Regions from separate parts of the Pseudomonas triclosanedens genome, predicted to be linked through region 1. Evidence: predicted binding sites of a transcription regulator. Region 1 holds the regulator's gene; each other region holds the start of a gene.
The links. The regulator sigma-54, encoded in region 1, starts transcription at its own class of promoters, with help from an activator protein. The targets are predictions, from matches to a motif close to ANTGGCATNNANNTTGCTNT.
Positions count from the first base shown of each region.

Region 2: the regulator sigma-54 is predicted to act here: its motif matches at 922-941, upstream of glnA (glutamate--ammonia ligase).
Region 3: the regulator sigma-54 is predicted to act here: its motif matches at 923-942, upstream of fliD (flagellar filament capping protein FliD).

Region 1 is NZ_CP113432.1:1,166,796-1,169,029, reverse strand. It holds gene lptB (LPS export ABC transporter ATP-binding protein) at 1-141, shown strand, start outside; gene OU419_RS05505 (RNA polymerase factor sigma-54) at 380-1,882, shown strand; gene hpf (ribosome hibernation-promoting factor, HPF/YfiA family) at 1,961-2,234, shown strand, end outside.
Region 2 is NZ_CP113432.1:5,714,092-5,716,325, reverse strand. It holds gene glnA (glutamate--ammonia ligase) at 1-826, opposite strand, end outside; gene thiI (tRNA uracil 4-sulfurtransferase ThiI) at 1,156-2,234, shown strand, end outside.
Region 3 is NZ_CP113432.1:235,345-237,578, forward strand. It holds gene OU419_RS01095 (SMR family transporter) at 1-358, shown strand, start outside; gene mdtI (multidrug/spermidine efflux SMR transporter subunit MdtI) at 352-681, shown strand; gene fliD (flagellar filament capping protein FliD) at 968-2,234, shown strand, end outside.

The DNA of each region.
Region 1 (2,234 bases):
AACGTCCGTGAGACCCTGGACATCTGCGAAACGGCATACATCGTCAACGACGGTCAACTGATCGCCGAAGGCAGCGCCGAGAGCATCCTCGCCAACGACCTGGTGAAGGAAGTGTACCTGGGGCACGAGTTCCGCCTTTGACCCCAAGGCCGTCGCCAGGCGGCGTTCCCCGCTTTTCACACGACCCGGGACCTCACCCGGTGTCGCGCTTCGTGCCGCGCCCGGCCAGGCGGAATGCGGGGTTGTAACGAAAGGTCGACAGCCCCTAGGCAAAGCGCCCAAACTCAGGCATATAATTTGCTTCCTCGCGGCACCCCGGTGTCCGTAGTCGTGGATATGGCGCGCTTCGCGCCAGCGAACAAGGTGCCTAGTTCCAGCCATGAAACCATCGCTCGTCCTCAAGATGGGCCAGCAGCTGACGATGACTCCGCAGCTGCAACAGGCCATCCGACTGCTCCAGCTCTCGACACTGGACCTCCAACAGGAAATCCAGGAAGCCCTGGAGTCCAACCCGATGCTGGAGCGCCAGGAAGAAGGCGACGACTACGACAACAGTGATCCCCTGGCCGACGGTGACGACAGCCCCCCTTCCAGCGCCAGCGGCAATTCTCAGGACAGCTACCAGGAAAGCACCGCCCCCAACGCCGACAGCCTCGACGAGGACCAGTGGGCCGAACGCATTCCCAACGAACTGCCTGTCGACACTGCCTGGGAAGACATATATCAGACCAGTGCCAGCAGCCTGCCCAGCAACGATGATGACGAGTGGGATTTCACCTCCCGCACCTCCGCCGGCGAAAGCCTGCAAAGCCATCTGCTCTGGCAACTGAACCTGGCTCCGATGTCCGACACCGATCGCCTGATCGCCCTGAGCATCATCGACGGCATCAACGACGACGGCTATCTCGAAGAATCCCTCGACGACATCATCTCCTCCCTCGACCCGGAACTGGGCGTGGAGATGGACGAAGTGGAAGTCGTCCTGCGCCGCGTGCAGCAACTCGAACCCGCCGGCGTCGGCGCTCGCAACCTGCGCGAATGCCTGCTTCTGCAGCTTCGCCAGATGCCGGCCAATACCTACCTGCTGGCCGAAGCGCTGAAACTGGTCTCCGACCACCTCGACCTGCTGGGCAGCCGCGACTACAGCCAACTGATGCGCCGTATGAAGCTCAAGGAAGATGAGCTGCGCGAAACCATCGAACTGATCCAGTCGCTGCACCCGCGCCCCGGCTCGCAGATCGAGTCCGGCGAAGCCGAATACGTGGTGCCCGACGTCATCGTTCGCAAGCATAACGAACGCTGGCTGGTGGAACTGAACCAGGAAGCGGTGCCGCGCCTGCGGGTCAACTCGCAGTACGCCGGCCTGGTGCGCCGCGCCGACTCCAGCGCGGACAACACCTTCATGCGCAACCAGTTGCAGGAAGCGCGCTGGTTCATCAAGAGCCTGCAGAGCCGCAACGAAACGCTGATGAAGGTGGCAACTCAAATCGTCGAGCATCAGCGTGGCTTCCTCGAGTACGGAGAAGAGGCCATGAAGCCGCTGGTCCTGCACGATATCGCCGAAGCCGTGGGCATGCACGAGTCGACCATCTCGCGCGTCACTACGCAGAAATTCATGCACACGCCGCGTGGCATCTTCGAGCTGAAGTACTTCTTCTCCAGCCACGTCAGCACCTCCGAAGGTGGCGAGTGCTCCTCCACCGCGATCCGCGCGATCATCAAGAAACTGGTCGCGGCTGAAAGTCCGAAAAAGCCATTGAGTGACAGCAAGATCGCTGGTTTACTGGAGGCACAGGGCATTCAAGTGGCACGTCGCACCGTCGCCAAGTACCGGGAGTCCTTAGGGATTGCTCCCTCCAGCGAACGCAAGCGACTGGTATGACGTTGACCCACGCCAAGGTGTTCCGGCGGCAGGCCCCATAACCTGCCACTTACACACGGGCAATAAGGAGAAAGCGGTATGCAAGTCAACATCAGTGGACATCAACTGGATGTGACCGACGCCCTGCGCGACTACGTCGTCGAAAAACTCGGCAGACTGGAGCGCCACTTCGACAAGATAACCAATGTTCAGGTCATCATGGAGGTCGAGAAACTGAAGCAGAAAATCGAAGCCACCCTCCACATCGCCGGCGGCGAAGTGGTGGCCTGTGCTGAACATGAAGACATGTACGCGGCCATCGACCTGCTCACCGACAAGCTCGACCGCCAACTGATCAAGCACAAGGAAAAAT
Region 2 (2,234 bases), 1.7 Mb from region 1:
AGATGGACATGTGCACGTGCATGCCCGAGCCGTTGTCGCCATACAGGGGCTTGGGCATGAAGGTCACGGTCTTGCCGTAGGCGTCGGCCACGTTGTGGATGCAGTACTTCAGGGTCTGCACTTCGTCAGCCTTGGCAACGAGGGTGTTGAACTTCACACCGATCTCGTTCTGGCCGGCGGTGGCCACTTCGTGGTGGTGAACTTCCACGGTCAGGCCCATTTCTTCCAGGGCATTACACATGGCGGTACGGATTTCGTGGTCGTGGTCGACCGGCGGTACCGGGAAGTAGCCGCCTTTAACGCCCGGACGGTGACCTTTGTTGCCGGTCTCGATGTCGGCGTCGGTGTTCCAGGAAGCCTGCTCGGAGAAGATCTTGAACATCGAGCCGGAGATGTCGGACTTGAACTTCACTTCGTCGAAGATGAAGAACTCCGGCTCCGGGCCAACGAATACGGTGTCGCCGATACCGGTGGACTTCAGGTATTCCTCGGCGCGCTTGGCGATGTTGCGCGGGTCGCGCTCGTAGCCTTGCATGGTGCTCGGCTCGATGATGTCGCAGACCAGGATCAGGGTCGGCTCTTCGGTGAACGGATCGAGCACGGCGGTGCTGTCGTCCGGGAGCAGGATCATGTCGGAGGCTTCGATGCCTTTCCAGCCGGCGATGGAGGAACCGTCGAACATCTTGCCAGCTTCGAAGAAGTCATCGTCCAGGGCGTCGCGGGCCGGCATGGTGACGTGCTGCTGCTTGCCTTTGGTGTCGGTGAAGCGCAGGTCAACCCACTTCACATCGTGGTCTTTGATCAGTTGTTGCGACTTGTACGCCATGCTGTCCTCCAGGAGGGTTTGAGTCTGAGGGTTCGTACCCCAGTAACGGATGATGCCGGGCGTGAATACTCAGCCAGGGCAACCTGCCTCACAAGGGAGCAAGTTGCGTGCCAGTGCCCGCAAACGTGCAGAAGCCCGTAAATCAGGGCCTTCGGCGCGCATGACAGGGAATTGCACGGCAATTGTGCACCGTTTCGGTGCTTGGTCATGGTGCACTCGTCCACTTTGGTGCACTCGAAAGAATCTCGCCGAAATCTGCTCAAGTCTTGAGCAATTTCAGATATAATCTTGCCCCTTTTTTTCTCTCCAATGGCTTTCGCCCGGTTCGCATGAAACTCATCGTCAAGGTCTTCCAGGAAATCACCATCAAGAGCAGGCCGGTGCGCAAGCGCTTCATCCGCCAGCTGGCGAAGAATATTCGCACGGTGCTCCGCGACCTCGATCCCGAACTGCTGGTCGAAGGCGAGTGGGACAACCTCGAGGTCGAGACCCGGGTTGCCGATCCCAAGGTCCTGCGCGAAATGATCGAGCGCCTGACCTGTACGCCGGGCATCGGCCACTTCCTGGAGGTGCACGAGTACCCGCTGGGGGACTTCGACGACATCCTGGAGAAGTGCAAGACCCACTTCGGCGACAAGCTGCCGGGCAAGGTCTTCTCCATGCGCTGCAAGCGCGCCGGCAAGCATCCCTTTACCTCCATCGACGTCGAGCGCTACGTCGGCGGTGGCCTGCGCCAGCACTGCGGCGCGGCCGGTGTGTCGCTGAAGAACCCGGAAGTGGAAGTGCGCATCGAAATCCGCCATGACCGCCTCTACGTGATCCACGCCCAGCATCCGGGCCTGGGCGGCTATCCTCTGGGGGCTCTGGAGCAGGTGCTGGTGCTGATGTCCGGTGGTTTCGACTCCACCGTGGCGGCCTACCAGATGATGCGCCGCGGCATGATCAGCCACTTCGTCTTCTTCAACCTCGGTGGCCGCGCCCATGAGTTGGGCGTGATGGAAGTGGCCCACTACCTGTGGGAGAAGTTCGGTCGTTCCCAGCGTGTGCTGTTCGTCAGCGTGCCGTTCGAGGAAGTGGTCGGCGAGATTCTCACCAAGGTCGACGACAGCTACATGGGCGTGACGCTCAAGCGCATGATGCTGCGCGCCGCCAGCCGCGTGGCCGAGCGCCTGGAGCTCAACGCGCTGGTGACCGGCGAGGCGATTTCCCAGGTTTCCAGCCAGACCCTGCCGAATCTCTCGGTGATCGACCGGGTGACCGACACCCTGGTCCTGCGCCCGCTGATCGTCAGCCACAAGCAGGACATCATCGACACCGCGACGAAGATCGGCACCGCCGAGTTCGCCAAGCACATGCCCGAGTACTGCGGCGTGATCTCGGTGAACCCGACTACCCAGGCCAAGCCTTA
Region 3 (2,234 bases), 930 kb from region 1:
GCGTTCCTGGATCTATCTGTTTGCCGCCATCGGCTTCGAAGTCGTTGGCACCACCTCGATGAAATTCACCCATGCGTTGTACCCGGTCGCGGGTCTGCTGCTGATGTACGTGATGATCGGCCTGTCGTACTACTTCCTGTCGCTGGCCATCAAGCATGTACCGGTCGGCGTGGCCTACGCCCTGTGGGAAGGCATCGGCATCGTGCTGATCACCCTGGTCAGCGCCTTCTTCCTCGGCGAGCATCTGAGCCTGGACAAGGCTCTGGGCCTGGCCGTGATGATCGCCGGCATCCTGCTGGTGAAATCCGGCACCCGCAGCGGCAAGCGCGAGGGCAACATGGAGGTCGCCACATGCTGAACCATGACCTGATTCCGATGGCCTGGCTGGGCCTGGCCATCGTTCTGGAAGTGATCGCCAACCTGCTGCTGAAGTACTCCGATGGCTTCCGCAAGCGCCTGATCGGCGTCGCTTCGATCCTCTGCGTGCTCGGCGCGTTCACCGCGCTGGCCCAGGCGGTGCGCGGCATCGAGCTGTCGGTGGCGTATGCCATCTGGGGCGGCTTCGGCATCCTCGCCACCGTGGCGATGGGCTGGGCGCTGTTCGGCCAGCGCCTGGTCTGGCGTGGCTGGGTTGGCCTGGCGATGCTGGTGCTGGGCATGAGCCTGCTGAAACTCGCCTGATCGCTGGCGGTGACTGAAAAGGCGGAGCACCTCAAGGTGCTCCGCCTTTTTTCTGTCCGCCGATTTTCCCCTGCGCGGGCTGGGCTTAATCAACGCGCCCCCGCGGTCGCCTTTTCCTTGCAGCGAAGACTGCGCGCGCCATGCGGAAACAGCGTTTCCCGGTGCGCGCGACGGTCGTCCGGGCGGAAGCCCGGCTTCTGCATGGATTTCCCGCAAAGCCCCGTGGCACGGGGCTCCGGCCATTGGCATCGATATTGCTCTTCGGGCAGCAAAGGGGTGTTTTCAGATGACCACCATAGATTCCGACTACGTCAAACAGATGGCCCAGCAGTTGGCGACCTACGAGGTCCAGAACGGGCTGAACAAGGCTGACCGCAACAAGGCTTCGTACCAGTCGCAGCTCTCTGCCGTGACCGCGCTCGAGTCCGCGCTCAAGACCTTCTCCAGCGCTGTGAAGGGCCTCAACGGCACCGACGCGAGCATGCTGGTCAACAGCGCCACGATGAGCAAGGACGGCTACCTGAGCGCCAAGGTGGGCAGCACTGCCGTGGCCGGCAAGTACGATTTCTTCGTCGAACAACTGGCCACTTCTCACCAGATGTCCTTCTCCGGCCTGCAGGCCGGCGATATCGATACCCAGGGCACCCTGACCCTGACCCAGAATGGCAAATCCTTCGACATCGACCTGAGCAAGATCGATAGCGACGGCGACGGCAGCAACTCGATGGAAGAGCTGGCCGCGGCGATCAACAAGGCCGCCGACAACACCGGCGTGAAAGCCACACTGGTGCGCAGCAATGGCCAGGTGTCCCTGGTTCTCGGCGCGGAAAAGAGCGGCGCGGCGAATGCCATCGGCATCACTCTCAGCGGCACCTCCACCGCCAACAACGCCTTCGAGAACGCACTGGCCAACCCGCAGGAATTGTCCAAGGGGCAGGACGCCCGCGTTCGTCTGGGTGGCGAGAACGGCATGTTGCTGACCAACGACAGCAACACCTACGACAACATCATCGATGGCGTCAGCGTCACCTTCACCCAGGCGCAGAAGGCGGGCGAGCTGCCGATCTCCATGACCATCGATCAGGACAAGAGCTCGACCACCAAGAAGGTGCAGACCTTCATCGATGCGTTCAACGCCCTGGCCAGCCAGATCGATACGCTCACCGCCAGCGGCGACCAGAACGGCAACGCCCGTGGCGCCCTGGCCGGCGACTCCAGCGTGCGCGCCATCGAGAACAGCCTGAACCAGTTGCTGCGCACCTCCTTCGGTGGCGCCAACCTGATCAACTTCGGCATCAGCGCCGACCGTAACGGCAAGCTGACGCTCGACTCGACGCGCTTCGAGAAAGCCATCGCCGCCGACCCGGAGGGCCTGGACAAGCTCTTCGTCGGCAAGGGCAACCTGCTCGACAGCGTGGACAAGAACCTGGCGCTGTACACCAACGCCACCAATGGCGTGATGAAGTCCCGCAAGGACACGCTGAACAACAGCCTGCGCCGCGTGAACGATGACTACGACACGCTGCAGAAGCAGTACGACAGCTATTACGCGC